DNA from 2 places in the Ferrimonas sp. YFM genome. Region 1 is predicted to be linked to the other one. Evidence: riboswitches for the same ligand, from Rfam matches in the RefSeq annotation. Region 1 holds a riboswitch; the other holds the start of a gene.
The links. Region 1 has a riboswitch for lysine ahead of QUE41_RS16835 (Na+/H+ antiporter NhaC family protein). Riboswitches for the same ligand answer to the same signal wherever they lie in the genome.

Region 1 (7,909 bases):
CCTTGGAGCTGACCCCCTGCTGGTAGAGGGGGCGGTCCAGCTCCATGCCGTGATTAAAGGCATAGATGCTGACGTTATTGGCCAGGCGGCTTTGGTCGCCGATGGTCAGGCCGGCTCGGCCACCATCCAGGCTGCAACCATGGTTGATGCTGACCTCGTTTCCCAGGGTGATGGGGCCATGGAGGAAGCTGCCGGTGGCCAGCATGCAGCGGTCGCCGATCTTCACCTCCCGTCCGGGCTCGGCAAAGATGGCGCACTCCTCGGCCAGAAAACAGTTCTGGCCAAAGCTGACACTCTCCATCGACTCCAGCTCTCGTTGCAGCTCATCCTGCCAGGGGCGAGCCCACTCCAGGTGTTTGGGCTTGAGGCGGTAGTAGAGCCAGGGCATCCAGTTCAGGCGCCGCTTGTGCTGCTGTCGGTAACGCTCACTCATGAGTTCTCCAGAGGCACCACATCCACCACCAGGTTGCGCCCCTCCTTTACCTGCCAGCGCAGATCAAACTGATGCAGCTGAACGCCATAGACCCGCTCCCCCTCCTCCTTTTTGTAGCCGGGACGAGGGTCCTGGGCCAGAACCTGGGAGGCCAGCTCAGTGAAGCCTGGGCAGAGGGCTTCGGCCCTTGCCAAAGCCGCCTTGCCCTGAGGGCTGACCTCCATTGGCATGGCGGGCGGCGCCTCCTGGGCGAACCCTCCCGCTGCGTCAGGCAGGGCGTCGGAGTAGGGGATGTAGGGTTTGATGTCGTAGATGGGGGTGCCATCCAGCAGATCTATGCCCTCAACGTCTATGTAGTATTGGCCCTTGTGCTGGCCAACCCCTTTCAGTTTGACCGCCGACAACCCCAGGCCGTTGGGCCTGAAGGTGGCCCGGGTGGCAAAAACTCCGACCCGGGTGTTGCCGCCCAGTCTGGGGGGCCGAACCGTGGGCTTCCATCCCTGTGCCAGGTTTTCGTGGAAGGCAAAGATCAACCAAAGGGTATCGAACTGCTCCAGCCCTCTGAGCAGATACGGGTTGTTGCACTCACCCTGCAGCTCCAGGCGGCCCAGGGCCGCGGGCACCAGGCGAGGTTGTCGGGGGATGGCAAATTTCTGCTTATAGGGGGAGCGGCAGATGGCGACCGGCTCAATCTCAATCTTCATATTGCTCCAAGGCCTGGCCGTAGCAGGTGATGGCCGAGAGACAGTGGTCATCGGCGGGCAGAGATGCGCAGCGGCTTACCCACAGGGCATTGCCCCCCAATTCTGCAGCCTTGCGACGCAGCTGAGTGCGGGCATCCGCCGGGCTGGCGGCGGGGTCGGATTCTCTCTGCTGGCAGCTGGTGGCCTCCAGCCAACCGAGATCCTTACCCGGAGGTGGTGCCTCGCCCTGATACAGGGCAACCTGACCGGCTTTGAAATAGTCGCGGGTTGCCTCGGAGTCCAGATTACTGTTGAACTCGAAATTGGCACTACAGCCGCCAAGTAACAAGAGTGTGGCGATGATGGAGTGTCTCATGGGGGATCTCTTTGGTGCTTTTATCGCCTTAGTGTAACACAGCGTATATGTGGCCTGAGAAAGTCTGAGGGGCTCCGGACTGAAATATAATGCCGGCTTATAACTTGCCACTGGTGAGTATGACATTCGATGCTGGTGCAAAATTGACCAATGAGTCTTCTTTAGTTGCCGGGTTAACCTGGTAAAGAATAGCCATTGGAATGATGGCTGTCCTTAGGTGGGTTAAAGGGAGAGCTAAAAGAGAGCTGAGCTTATGCCTCCTCATATAGGAAGCAGGAGTTAACATTTGGTTACTTCAAAATCGCCTTGCTCTTAAAAGAGTGTGGAAATAGCCATGGTATGCCCCCCGGAGAACTTGGTGGTGATGAGTCATGCTCAACAAAGGTTTACAAAAGTGCTGAATTGAAAGGGTCAAACTGACCTTGTTGAGCTCAATAAAGCACTGCCCGGTGGTGACATCTGGTCATCAAAGGTTTCTATTCTTCGATATCGTAGCCGTAGCATAAGTATATTCAGCTTAAATTCAGCTTCGCTTTTATCCCGGTTCAATCTACGTAATTGAAATGTCACATCCTCCGAGGGCATACACCCTGACTTATCGGGGCATCGGGTGGGCGTTAATACCCTTCTGCACGATATAGGGGCCGGGGCAAAGGGGCTAATGGCTGAGGAGGGATATGAGTTTAGTGCATGATTATAAAGGATTTTATCCATGTCGTGCTGGGTGGGTCTTTATATCCTCCTGGAATACTATATATCGGCGCTGCTAAGCGCTGCCCTCTATTACCCGCAGACAAAAAAAAGCGGCCGCCATAGGCGACCGCTTTTTCAGGAAACTGTAGTTTATTGCTCGATCAGGAACTCTTCCAGAGAGTGGCCTTGGTCCAGCTTTTCCTTGATTGCCTTAGGAGTACGGCCTTGACCGGTCCAGGTAATCATCTCGCCATCTACTTCAATTTGGTATTTGGCAGGGCGAGGAGCACGCTTGCGACGAGGAGCAGCACCTTCCAGTGCATTCAGCTCGTCAACACTAATACCGTCTTCGGCCAGTTGCTTACGAATTGCTTCAATTTTCGCCAGACGCTCAGCTTGAGCGGCTTCTTCAGCCTCAGCTTCCGCTTCGCGCTCATCAGCAATCTTTTGAAGTTTAGCAATTACGTCTTTCAGTTCATCCAGCTCCAGCTCTTTAACTTGAGCCTTCAAGCGGCGACCGTGAGTCAAAATTTCGAGGAAATCAGCCATCGTTGAATCAACCTAAATATGAGTGTGTATATAGATCAGTGTTTAGACTAGCATGCAAAATATTACTTGTCTGCAAAATATTCCGATTAATTTAGCGATTAAATAGAGTTTTGCATTCCCAAATGATGACATTTTACTTTTGTTAAAGTTCATCTTCCTTTTTAAAAGTCATCTGAAACTCTCCTGAGCCGGATTCGCCGTCGCCTGGGGGCCTTGCGACCTTGGTTCAGGTTGACGTTAACGTCAACAGTAATTAGAGTGGTGAGCAGTGTTAGGCAAAGTCGAATCCGGCGCTCAACAAAGGACGTACTATGAAGATTCTGGTTCCCATTAAGCGGGTGGTCGACCCCTATGTAAAAGTAAGGGTTAAGGCAGACGAGACCGATGTCGAGTTGGCCAATCTGAAGATGGCGATCAACCCCTTCTGCGAGATCGCAGTAGAGGAAGCGGTAAGGCTGAAGGAAAAAGGCCACGCTGATGAGATTATTGCAGTGTCTATTGGCCTCAAGGTGGCACAGGAACAGCTGCGCACTGCCATGGCGCTGGGTGCAGACAGGGGGATTCTGGTGGAGCATGATGATGCCCTGGAACCCCTCTCTGTCGCCAAGGTGCTTAAGGCGGTGATTGACAAGGAGCAGCCCTCTCTGGTGCTCTTCGGCAAACAGTCCATCGACGGTGACAACAACCAGACCGCTCAGATGACCGCGGCGCTGGCCGGTATGGGTCAGGCCACCTTTGCCTCCAGTGTGGACGTGGACGGCGATCAGATTAAGGTGGCCCGCGAAATTGACGGTGGTATCCAGACCCTGAGCCTGAAGCTGCCCGCCGTGGTGTCGGCGGATCTGCGTCTCAATGAACCCAGGTATGCTTCCCTGCCCAATATCATGAAAGCCAAGCGAAAGCCTCTGGATATCGTGACTGTGGCAGATTTTGAATTGCAGTTGGGGTCTCATCAGAAGACGTTGAAAGTGACCGCGCCCGCTGAGCGCAGCGGCGGCGTCATGGTGGGCTCAGTGGAAGAGCTGGTGGATAAGCTGAAGAATGAAGCGAAGGTGGTGTAATGGCGATCCTCATTATTGCAGAAGTAGATAAGCAGGGCCTGAGTGCCGATTGTGCCAAGGTGGTGGGTGCCGCATCGGCACTGGGGCAGGACCTTCATCTGCTGGTGGCCAGCGACAACGCCGCGACCGCCGCAGAGCAGGGCGCCAAGCTCGCCGGCATCACCAAGGTACTGGTGGCGGATAACGCGGCCTACGCCCACCAGATGGCGGAGCCTGTGGCCGACCTGGTGCTGGAACTGGCCGCTGATTACAGCCACATTCTGGCGGCAGCCAGCGCCAAGGGTAAGGATATGTTGCCCCGGGTTGCGGCCCTGCTGGACGTGGCACAGCACTCCGATGTCATTGCCATCGAGTCTGACGATACCTTCGTCCGTCCCATCTATGCGGGCAATGCCCTGGCGACGGTGCAGAGCCTGGATGAGAAGAAGGTACTGACCATCAGGACCAGTGCCTTCGATGCGGTGGCTGAGCAGGCACCGGCGGAAATTCATGCCCTGGACAGCGTCAAGTCGAGCGAGTTGACCCAGTTTGTCGGCGAGGAACTGGTTGAGTCCGAGCGCCCTGAACTGGGTGCGGCGCGGGTGGTGATCTCCGGAGGCCGTGGACTGGGCAGCGGTGAGAACTTTGCCCTGATCGAACAGCTGGCGGACAAGCTGGGTGCCGCCATCGGCGCATCCAGGGCAGCCGTAGACGCAGGCTTCGTGGCCAACGATCTGCAGGTGGGTCAGACAGGCAAGATCGTTGCCCCGGATCTCTACATCGCCGTGGGGATCTCCGGTGCCATTCAGCACCTGGCGGGGATGAAAGAGTCCAAGGTGATCGTGGCGATCAACAAGGACCCGGACGCGCCTATATTCCAGATTGCCGATTATGGCCTGGAAGCAGACCTGTTTGAGGCTGTTCCTAAGCTCACAGAACTGTTATAAATGTGATTTAACTCACATTATGGCGGCATCTGCCGGACAAGTGAGGGACACTTGCGGTTAGAATGCCGCCTTCGCTTTTTGCGAGTACCGATTTAGGTAGAGGCGCATCGCCTATCAGTACGCCGGTCGAGGTTGATACCCGACGACGCCGGTGGAAAGGAGTCGATGCCGAAGTGGGCAGGGCATCATCCCTGGCCGCTGGGGCTGCTTTTAACAGGAGCAGCACTGCCATAGTAAATTCCGAGAGGAGCTCGGATGCTTTTTTACTATGGAGCGCTACTGAAAGGACGGTGGGTTTCTATTCTCTGCATATCCCTCCCTCGACGCACAGTCGTGTCAGTTGCCTCCATCGCTAATCCACAACGATAAGATAACGATGGCCTTAATTAGTTACGCCGATTCGGCACTCTCTCTTCTGCCTCCCCTGGTTGCCATTGGGATGGCGATCATGACCCGCAAGGTGTTGCTCTCCCTCGGGCTGGGTATTCTGCTGGGCACCCTGATGCTGGTGGACTTTGCGCCCATGACGGCGCTGTCCGAGCTCTCCGGCCGGGCCCTGACCCTGGTGTGGGACGATGGCGCGCCTGCCGCCTGGAACCTCTACACCCTGGGATTTCTGGTGTTGCTGGGGATCATGACCGCCCTGATCTCCGTCTCCGGCGCGACCCGGGCCTTTGCCGCCTGGGCCCGCAAGCGGATTCGCTCCGGGCGGGATGCCAAGCTGATGACCATGGCGCTGGGCGTGGTGATTTTCATCGATGACTACTTCAATACCCTGGTGGTGGGCTCCGTGGCCCGGCCGGTGACCGATCATTACAAGGTGTCCCGGGAGAAGCTGGCCTACTGCATCGACTCCACCTCGGCGCCCATCTGCGTGATCTCCCCCATCTCCTCCTGGGGAGCGTACATCATCGCCCTGATCGGTGGCCTGCTCACCACCCACGGCATGACGGAGATCGGCTACCTGAGTGCCTTTATTCAGATGGTGCCCATGAACTTCTACGCCATCTTCGCCTTCCTGCTGCTGCTGGCGGTGGTCTACTTTGGCCTGGACTTCGGTGCCCTGGCCCGGGCCGAGCAGCGTGCCCGTGCCGGTCAGTTGTGGGAGGAGTCCCGCGGCGTGCCCCCCGGTGAGGAGCTGGATCTGCCGGAAGCGGACAACGGTCGGGTGGCCGGGCTGGTGGCGCCCATCGGCTTTTTGATCGCCATCACCGTCGCCCTGATGCTGTTCTCCGGTAATCAGGCCCTGGCCGCCGACGGTAAAGCCTTCAGCCTGATCGGCGCCTTCGAAAACACCGATGTGGCCTGGTCCCTGTTCTACTCCGGCCTGGCCGGGGTGATCTTCACCCTGATGTTCAGCCTGATGCAGGGTGTGCCCGTGGGCTATATGGTGAAGGCGGTGATCAGCGGCACCAAGTCGATGTTGCCTGCTATTTATATCCTGCTGTTTGCCTGGACCATTGCCGGTATCATCAGCGATCTCAACACCGGTGAGTACATGGCCTCCCTGGCCCAGGGCAACCTGCCCGCCTGGTCTTTGCCGGCGCTGCTGTTTGTCCTCAGCGGGTTTGCCGCATTCGCCACCGGCACCAGCTGGGGCACCTTCGCCATCATGCTGCCCATCGCCGCCAATATGGCGGAAGCGGTGGATCTGGCACTGATGCTGCCCATGCTCTCCTCGGTGCTGGCCGGGGCGGTATTCGGTGATCACTGCTCGCCCATCTCAGATACCACCATCCTCTCCTCCACCGGAGCGGGTTGTCACCACATCGACCACGTCACCACTCAGTTGCCCTATGCGGTGCTGACGGCGGTGATCTCCCTGGCGGGCTACCTGGTGCTGGGGATGACCGGGTCGGTGGTGCTGGGCTTTGCCACGGCCACCCTGGGCCTGTTGCTGGTGGTCTTAGTGCTCAGACGCCTGTGCGCGCCGAACAGGACGACGGCGGTCACCGAGTAACGTTAAATGAGCCCCGCTTAGCGGGGCTTTCTTTATGCAGAGAGCGTCGAGCCGGCGCACAGTTTCAGGCGGTTAACTCTGGTCCGGATCCGGCCTTTTGGTTAGACTGTCCGAGAATTTTTCAGGGGGAAGAATTTTGGCTCAACTCTACTTCTACTATTCGGCCATGAATGCCGGAAAATCCACCTCTTTGCTGCAGTCCGCTTATAACTATCGCGAGCGCGGCATGGAGGTGCTGGTGATGACCGCCGGTCTGGATGATCGCTACGGGGTGGGCAAGGTGACCTCCCGTATCGGCCTCTCTTCAGATGCGCTGATCTACCGTCGTGAGGATGATCTCCTGACCATGGTTCTGGAGCGCAATGAGCAGCAGCAGGTCAACTGCCTGTTGGTTGATGAGTGTCAGTTCCTCACCAAGGAGCAGGTACGTCAATTGACCTATCTGGTGGACAAGATGGATATCCCGGTACTCTGTTACGGCCTGCGTACCGATTTTCAGGGTGAGCTGTTCGAGGGCTCCCATTACCTGTTGGCCTGGGCGGACAAGCTGGTGGAGCTGAAAACCATTTGCCACTGTGGCCGCAAGGCCAACATGGTGGTCCGCATGGATGGGGAAGGCAAGCCGGTTCGCAATGGCGATCAGGTGCATATCGGTGGCAATGACAGCTATGTTTCCATGTGCCGGACCCACTACCGGGAACTGGCCTGGGACTGAGCATCAGACGCAATGAGATACGGCAGCTTCGGCTGCTGTTTCTTTTTCTGCTGCTTGCTGAGAGAGAATAAAGTGGCGGTGTTTCGGGAGGGGAGGGCAGGAGTCCTTTCCTGCGGAGAGATCAGCGAATCTTGCTAAGGGTCTCTTTGACCTGATCACGCAGCCAACGGTTGGCCTTGCTGTCTTCCATCTTCTTCAGGTAGGTCAGGTACAGAGGCACCTTGGGGATGTCGAAGGAGGTCTTGACCTCGGCCAGATCGAATTGACGGCCATACTTCTCCCACAGCCAGCGTGACACTGTGACCAGTGAGTCGCTCTCCTGAGCCATCATCATGGCATTGAAAGGGTTGTTGGTGTCCAGGAACACCTCACGCTCATCCACATAGCCCAGGTTCAGGGCGTTACCCATCTTGTAACCGATCTGGCCCACGGCGTAACGGACGTGACGCTGGGACAGGTAGGTGTCCATGTCGATCACCTCTTTGGTGAGCGGGTTGTTTCTGCAGCCCAGGA
Region 2 (7,909 bases), 200 kb from region 1:
ACGGCACCCTGACCCTGGCGGACGACGGCACCTTCACCTACACCCCCAACAAGGACTTCAACGGCAGTGACAGCTTCAGCTACACCCTGACCGATGGTGACCTGCCTGCGGGTGAAGCCAAGGTGATGCTGAACGTTGCCGCGGTAAACGATGCCCCCGTGGTTGCCGAAACCACCGAGCTCTCCGGTGCCGCCCGCACCAACCTGTTCCTGGAACTGAGCAGCATCAGCAGCGACGTGGACGGAGACAGCCTCAGCTGGAGCGTTGAACAGACCGGTGGTGACGCCGTCTCCTTCAGCACCAACGGTGGCCGCGTCCAGTTCACCCTGCCCGCCGACGGCGCCGGCAAGCAAGCCACCTTCAGCGTGGTCGCCAGCGACGGTGAGCTTGAAAGCAACAAGGGCGAAGTGGTGATCACCATGACCAAAGCTCAGGGCGGAGACAGCGACTCCTCCAGCTTCGGCTTCCTGGCCCTGGCCCTCTCCGGCCTGGCGCTGCTGCGTCGCCGTAAGCTGGCCTAAGCCAAACCTGAACTGAAAAGGGGAGCCGTCTGGCTCCCCTTTTTTTGTCCCTCATACCGGCTTGCCGCTTAGGCTGGCAACAGACTCCGGTGCAGCCGCCTGACCACGGCCTCCCCCTCCTCCCCCTTCACCAGGAAGCAGAGATTATGGGCACTGGCGCCCTGGCAAATCATCCGCACATTGCTGCCTGACATCGCCTCCAGCACCTTGAGACCGATGCCTGCGGTATGGGCGATGTGATTGCCGATCACCGCCACCAGGGCCAGATCCTGCTCCACCTCCACCCGACACAGGGGAGAGAGCTCCTCCAGCAGGGCGTCGGAGATCAGTGCACGACCGCTGGAATCCGAGCCGGTCTGATCCAGAGTCAGGGCTACCGACACCTCGGAGGTGGTGATCAGATCCACTGAGATGCGGTGACGGGCGAGGATGGCAAACAGCTCCGCCAGGAAGCCCTGGGCATGGAGCATATTCAGGCTGTGGCAGGTCAGCAGGGTTTGCTGACGCCGCAGACTCAGGGCGCGAAACACCGGCTTACTGTCGCAGCGATTGCGAATCCAGGTACCGCCGTTCTCCGGCGCCCGGGTGGAACCGACAAACACGGAGGTGCCGCTGCGCACCGCCGGCAGTATGGTGGCCGGGTGCAGAACCTTGGAGCCAAAGGTGGCCATCTCTGCCGCCTCATTAAAACTCAGCTCCTCGATGGGGCGGGCGTCCGACACCACTCTGGGGTCACAACTGTAGATGCCGTCCACATCGGTCCAGATCGCCAGGGTCTGTGCCCCCAGCCCTTCCGCCATCAGGGCGGCGCTGAAGTCCGATCCACCCCGTCCCAGGGTGGTCACCCGTCCGGCACTGTCGCTGCCGATGAACCCCTGGGTCACCACCACCTGGGACGCCAGCAAGGGCGCCAGCTTCTCTGCGGCCAGCCGGCCAATGGCGCCGATCTCCGGTGTGGCACGGCCAAAGTGGTCATCGGTGCGCATCACCTGGCAGGCATCGAAGTTGCGGGCAGCCACCCCACGCTGACTGAGCAGTTGGGTCATCATCAGCGAGGAGCAGCGCTCCCCCATGGAGAGCAGCCTATCCATGGACTCGGCGCAGCCGGGCTGGTCACTCAGGGCCTTGGAGAGCCGGTCCATCTCGGTCAGGTAGCCATCGAGCTCGGCGGCAATGGTGGCGGGATTCTCCAGACGATCGAGCATGGCGTACTCGATGGCCGCCACCTCTCTCAGCAACAGCTGTCGGCGGGACTCGTCCAGATTGCCGGAGGCCAGCTCCACCAGGCGATTGGTCACGCCGGCGGCGGCACTGACCACCACCAGGCGAACAGAAGGATCCGACTGAATGATGTCGGCACAATGGTTCAGCGCCGTCAGGTCGGCCACTGAGGTTCCGCCGAACTTGGCGACGGTTAAGGTAGGTATAGGATTATTCATGACTTCGAACCTGTATCACTGTTCGAAGAGTCTGGATCGACAACACGCAGGGTACGGCGTAAGCGACCAGAAGCTCTCCACCACATCTTACGGTGACAGTCATGGGGATTCAGCCCCATCGACCGAAGGGGTGGCGATCGGCCGCCGGCCCCCTCTCGGCACTGCTCCCCCTGATTCCGTGTCTTAGAGGACCGACCCTCTCTCCGGAACTGCCTGGGCAGTGCACCTCTTCTGGCCCTGGGTTCAGCTTGCAGACAGGGAGTCTGGTTAAAACTAAACCTAAAGGGTTGCAGACACTAAACCTTAATGCAGTTTTAATGTCAAACGATTGAGTAAGTAATGTACCCCTTAAGCTCCCGTTACGGGAAGCCGGGTCACAGTTTTAACGGGCCCACCCCGCCACCGGGCCGTTACCGCCGGGGCACAATACTGTAATTCGTCTATCATTACAGACACCTTTAGGCGTTCGGTCTGACAGACCGAAACAAAAATCATCCGTGAGTTTCACAAAATGTGACACGGTCGGCAGAAATCGGATTCTGTTAACATTTGCGGATAACATTTGAGCCAAAATACGGTATTTTGGGAACTTCAAATGAACAGAGCGAATCCCAATTCGTCCTGCTCCCCCAATGCTGGCGCATCGGGCTATTACACGCCGAAAAGGAATTTGCATAGGCATTCTTGTCCCGAATGGAGAGTGACTCCGTTCAGGACGGTTGGTTTAAAATGGGCTTTAGGTAGCTGATCATGCAAAATCCACATATCTTGATTGTCGAGGACGAAGCCGTCACTCGAAACACACTGAAAAGTATTTTTGAAGCAGAAGGATACCTGGTATCCGAGGCCGTAGATGGCGACGAGATGCACGACGTGCTCAAGGCGCACAAGGTTAACCTGGTGATCATGGACATCAACCTGCCGGGTAAAAACGGCCTGCTGCTGGCTCGCGAACTGCGCGAGAACAACAACATCGCCCTGATGTTCCTCACCGGTCGTGACAACGAAGTTGATAAGATTCTCGGCCTGGAGATCGGTGCCGATGACTACATCACCAAGCCGTTCAACCCTCGGGAGCTGACCATCCGTGCCCGCAACCTGCTGAACCGCATCGTCAGTTCCAGCAAGGCACCGGAAGAGAAGCCTCAGGTGGAGCACTACCTGTTCAATGGCTGGTCCCTGGAGATCAACAGCCGTTCTCTGGTCAGCCCCAGTGGCGAACCCTTCAAGCTGCCTCGCAGTGAGTTCCGTGCCATGCTGCACTTCGTTGAGAACCCAGGCAAGATCCTCTCCCGTGCGGACCTGCTGATGAAGATGACCGGCCGTGAGCTCAAGCCCCACGACCGCACCGTGGATGTGACCATCCGTCGAATCCGCAAGCACTTCGAGAGCCACCCGGAGACTCCGGAGATCATCGCCACCATTCACGGCGAAGGTTACCGCTTCTGTGGCCAGCTGGAAAACCAGTAAGGCCCAGCCATAAAAAAAGCCGCTTTCCAGCGGCTTTTTTTGTGTCTCAGATTAACTGCGTTGGCTCAGGTACTGCTTGAGGCTGGCCACATCCTCTTCCAGGTGTCGCTCAATCTGCTGATACCACTGCTCATGACCCTCCTGCCACTGAGGCAGATCGCCACACTGGAGTTGCTGAGACAACTCCTGAATCCGTTTCAGGCCCACGGAGCCTGCGGCTCCCTTCAATTTATGGGCTTCGCTGCATAACAGAGGCTTGTCCTTGCTCTGCATGGCGGCGGCCATGGTTTGCAGATACTCGGGCGCCATCTGCTCAAACACCACCACACTCTTTAGCAGGGTCGCCGCGCCAATGGCAGCACAATAGGCATCCAGGGTCTGCAGATCCAGCGAAGCGGTACTTGCGTCCGTCATGCGTACACTCCATCTAACTCATCACATCCTAAGGGAAACAGGTTATCACAGAGGGACAATTTCACCATTGTAAATTATTGGTTTTACACCCATGAATCTGAATGAATGGTGCTATCATCGCCGGCAGTTATATACCGAACGTAGTTGGTTTGATGCGAGTTGTTAGCCTATTCCTGTCAGGGTTGCTGAGTTGTTACAGCGTTGGCGCCTTCACCCAAGAGATAGACCTTCCCAATCAGAATCTTCGGCCCTTCACCCTGCACGCCAGAGGGGTGCAGCTGACCGATCAGCTTCCGGTCTACCTCTACAGAGGAGAGCTGCTGTTGCCCCTGCAGGGGCTGGCCGCATCACTGGGCATCGACGTCAAGGTGGATCCCCAGGCGCTGACGGCCTCGGGCTGGATCCAGGGGGAGAACGCCAACCTGATGTTGGACCTCAATCAGGACAAAGCCAGGCGGGGACTCAAACAGATCACCGTGGACCCAGAGATGATCTGGGGGCGGGACAACCTGGATATCTACCTGACGCCGGAGTTCATTCAGCAACTGCTGCCTCTGACCCTCAACATTCAGAACCTGCGTCAGACCATCAACGCATCCGGGGTGATCCCCATGCCTGCGGTGGATCAGGCGATCACCCTGAATCAGGTCACCGCCGACCCCAATGAGCAGAAAGACCTGACCCAGACCAGTTTCGATCCTCAGCACCCCCACGACTACCAGATCTACACGCCGCCCCTGGTCTACCTGCAGGGAGAGGCTGACCTGGCCGGTGAAGATTATGTCACCGAAGACTACATGTTCAACCTGCTTGCCCAGGGTGACCTGGCCATGCACTCCTATGAGTTCAGCGCCGGCCGTACCCAGGGAGAGGATGAACGCTTCCGTCTGCGGGTCTCCCGGGATCTGGGGGATCTGAACGGGTGGATGCCCTTTCAGTTGGGCGGCTATCAGGTCGGGGATGTGCGCTACTTTGGAGACAACCTGATCCACGGCCAGATAGAGGGCCAGGGGGTGGTGTTTGGCAACGCCCAGCAGCGCGACCAGGCCAGGTTCGGCCGAACCGTCATCGAGGGCAACGCCCCCGAAGGCTGGTCGGTCAACCTCTACCGAAATGGCGCCCTGATGCGGGTCACCACCGCAGATCAGGACAACCACTACCAGTTCACCAACCTGCCCCTGGTGGAGGGATCCAACCTGTTCGAGCTGCACCTGTTCGGTCCCAATGGCGAATACCTGGTGAGGCGACGCACGGTTCACAGTGGCGGTGCCACCCTGGCGGCCGGCCAAGTAAGCTACTCCGGCTTCTATATAGACCAGACCAGCAACCTGTTCACCCACAAGAGCGACAGCGAGCTGGCCAGCCTGGGACTGCGGCGAGCCTATGACGCCAGAGTGGATTATGGCCTCACCGACAACCTCACCCTGGGAGTGGGGTACAGCCAACAGAGTGTTCGCGAGAACGGCGTCATAGAGAATCGGGACTACTTCAGCACCCGGGCCACCGGCTTCTTCGCCGACAGCACCTGGTTTGCCGAAGCCGCCATGGAGGCGGAAGGCGACAGTGCCTTCGCCCTGGGCTGGCAGACCCTGCTTGGCACAGATCACAGCCTGAGGCTGACCCACAACGATTTCGGTGAGTTTCAATCCAGTCGCAACAATCCCGGTGAACTGGTGGAGGTCCGCCGGGCGACCCGGTTTGAGATCGAAGGGGCCCTGCCCCAGGCCGGTGGCCTGCAATACCAGTTCGGCACCGCCTTCAGGGACACGGAGCTGGGCAGCGGCTTCCTGTTCAATAACCGCCTCAGTACCCAGGTCGCGGGGCTCAACCTGACCCATTATATGGCCTATGACACCAGCTTCGATGACGTGTCGCGCCGCCTGTCCGGACAACTGCTGTTTGACACGCCGATGCGGGACTGGAACCTCAGCGGCCATCTGAATTATCAGACCGGCGAAGGGATCGGGGAGGTACTGACCACCATGCGCTGGCGTCCCTGGCGCGGCGTCAACAACCAGACCCAGCTCTACTACCGGGATCCTCTGGACAGCAAGAGTCGTTTCGGCCTGGGTCACCGCTTCTCCCTCACCTGGCAATGGCTGACTGTGGGCCTGGAAGGAGAGGTGAACACCCGAGGTGACTGGCAGGTGCTGGCCACCAGCGCCGTCGCCCTCAACTATCAGGATGGACGCCTGAAAGGGGTGGACTACCGGCCTCAGCTGTCCGACATCCAGGTGCGGGTGTTCGAGGACATCAACAACAATGGACGCTTCGACCCCAGCGACCGCCCCCTGGCAGGCCTGCCTCTGTTGACGGCGCCAGGCCTGCCCCACTCCCCCAGTGATGATACCGGCCTGGTGAAATTGACCCAGGTTCCCTCCAATCAGCTATACCGCATCAGTGTGGAGCCTGAGTTTATGCCGTCAGATCTGGTGCTCAGGGATGGTCCGGCTCAGGCGATGCCGGTCACCGGCAAGCTGGTGGCCCTGGATCTGCCCCTGGTGCGACTGACCGATCTCGAAGGCCGGGTATTGCGGGGCAACAGCAACAAAGGGCTCTCCGGCATTCCCCTGGTACTCAAGGACCTCCATCGCCAGCCCCTGGCCACCCTGGTTACCGGTCCCAGGGGCGAATACCGCTTCGACGACATTAAGCCAGGCTACTATCTGCTTCAGCCGGACCCGACGATCCTGGATGCCCAGGGTGTGCTGATGGAGGAGCCCCTCTACCCGGTGGCGATCTCCGGCAAGCCCCTGGATCACCAGCGCCAGGACATCAAGGTGGGGTATGTTGAGCAGGCCGCCCTGATGAAGCGTTTGGGCCAGGCGCCGGTTCAGCCCCAGGCCCCCACTCCCAAGGCACAGGTGCCCAAACCCCGGCCCAGTGGCGTAATGGCCATGGACCCCAAGGAGTATACTCTGCAGCTGGCCGCCAGCCGCCGCTCCTGGGATCTCACCAGCCTCAAGAAACGCCACCCCTCGTTGTCGCTGAGCCAACTGACGGTACTGCGTAACGGCAAACCCATGTATCTGCTGCTCAGCGGCCGCTTTCCCACCGAGCGTTCGGCTCAGTACGGGCTAAGAGATATCCCCAAGGACTTTGCCAATGATCTGCCTCTGGTCCGCTCCGTATCAGAACTGCAGGCTCAGCATCAGCTGCTGCAGGCCAGCGGCATGGAACCCCTGGACGACCAAGCAGACTGGGTGGCAGGGCAGCCCCAAGGCAACCTGACCTGGCAGATCGCTGCAACCCGCCAGGAAGCCAGTGCCCGACAGGTGGTGCAGGACTTGAATCTGGGCAGCGATGCCCACATACACTTCAGTAACGGGTGGTATCAGGTGCTGTGGGGCAGCTTCACGGATCGTACCGAGGCCAGTGAGGCCCTGACGGCCCTGGCCAAAGCCCCACAAAGCCCATGGTTGAGATCCCTGGGGTCACTGCGGTAAATTGCCTGCCTAGAAAGGGATTTGCCCCTCTGACCGCCCGGCCCTGCCGGGCGGTTTTGGTCGAAAAAGCCGCTTGATGCAATCGAGCGGTACACCAAAGTTTTTCGCGGCGAACGCCGCACCCCATGTTACAATCCCGCCCTTAAGCAGTTTGAGGGTTAGATAATTGACGGAGTCTGTGTCCATGGCGACAACAATGCCCGATGTAGCGAGCAGTGCCAAAGCCCAGGTGGGCGGCACCCTGGATTGGGTGGGCATGAGCAACATCGAACTTCCACTGACGGTAAAGGCTGATGATGGCCAGTCCTGCTCAGTGTCCGCAAAGGTGGAGGCCTTTGTAAACCTGCCCAATCCCCAGGCCAAGGGGATTCACATGTCGCGCCTCTATCTGGCCCTGGACCAGTTGTCTCTCAACGGTGAGCTGACCCTTGCCAGCCTCAAGTCTCTGCTGGACGATTTCATCTCCTCCCACGAGGCACTGTCAGACCGAGCCAAGGTGAAGATCAGCTTCGACTACCATCTGCGTCGCAACTCTCTGCTGTCTGAAAACAGCGGCTGGCGCGCCTACCCGGTGACCCTGGTGGGCAGCCTGAATCAAGGCAAGCTGTCACTGGAGATG

Region 2: linked by a shared signal. The riboswitch ahead of lysC (lysine-sensitive aspartokinase 3) and the one ahead of QUE41_RS16835 (Na+/H+ antiporter NhaC family protein) in region 1 are both predicted to bind lysine.

What each region holds. Positions count from the first base shown of each region.
Region 1 is NZ_AP027368.1:3,649,521-3,657,429, reverse strand. It holds gene QUE41_RS16865 (acyltransferase) at 1-433, opposite strand, end outside; gene tsaA (tRNA (N6-threonylcarbamoyladenosine(37)-N6)-methyltransferase TrmO) at 430-1,137, opposite strand; gene rcsF (Rcs stress response system protein RcsF) at 1,127-1,492, opposite strand; gene QUE41_RS16850 (H-NS histone family protein) at 2,336-2,734, opposite strand; gene QUE41_RS16845 (electron transfer flavoprotein subunit beta/FixA family protein) at 3,046-3,795, shown strand; gene QUE41_RS16840 (electron transfer flavoprotein subunit alpha/FixB family protein) at 3,795-4,721, shown strand; lysine riboswitch at 4,811-5,008, shown strand; gene QUE41_RS16835 (Na+/H+ antiporter NhaC family protein) at 5,098-6,681, shown strand; gene QUE41_RS16830 (thymidine kinase) at 6,818-7,396, shown strand; gene QUE41_RS16825 (LysR family transcriptional regulator) at 7,518-7,909, opposite strand, start outside.
Region 2 is NZ_AP027368.1:3,849,571-3,857,479, forward strand. It holds gene QUE41_RS17745 (S8 family serine peptidase) at 1-521, shown strand, start outside; gene lysC (lysine-sensitive aspartokinase 3) at 590-1,960, opposite strand; lysine riboswitch at 2,023-2,199, opposite strand; gene arcA (two-component system response regulator ArcA) at 2,711-3,430, shown strand; gene QUE41_RS17760 (Hpt domain-containing protein) at 3,482-3,844, opposite strand; gene QUE41_RS17765 (SPOR domain-containing protein) at 3,997-7,290, shown strand; gene folE2 (GTP cyclohydrolase FolE2) at 7,475-7,909, shown strand, end outside.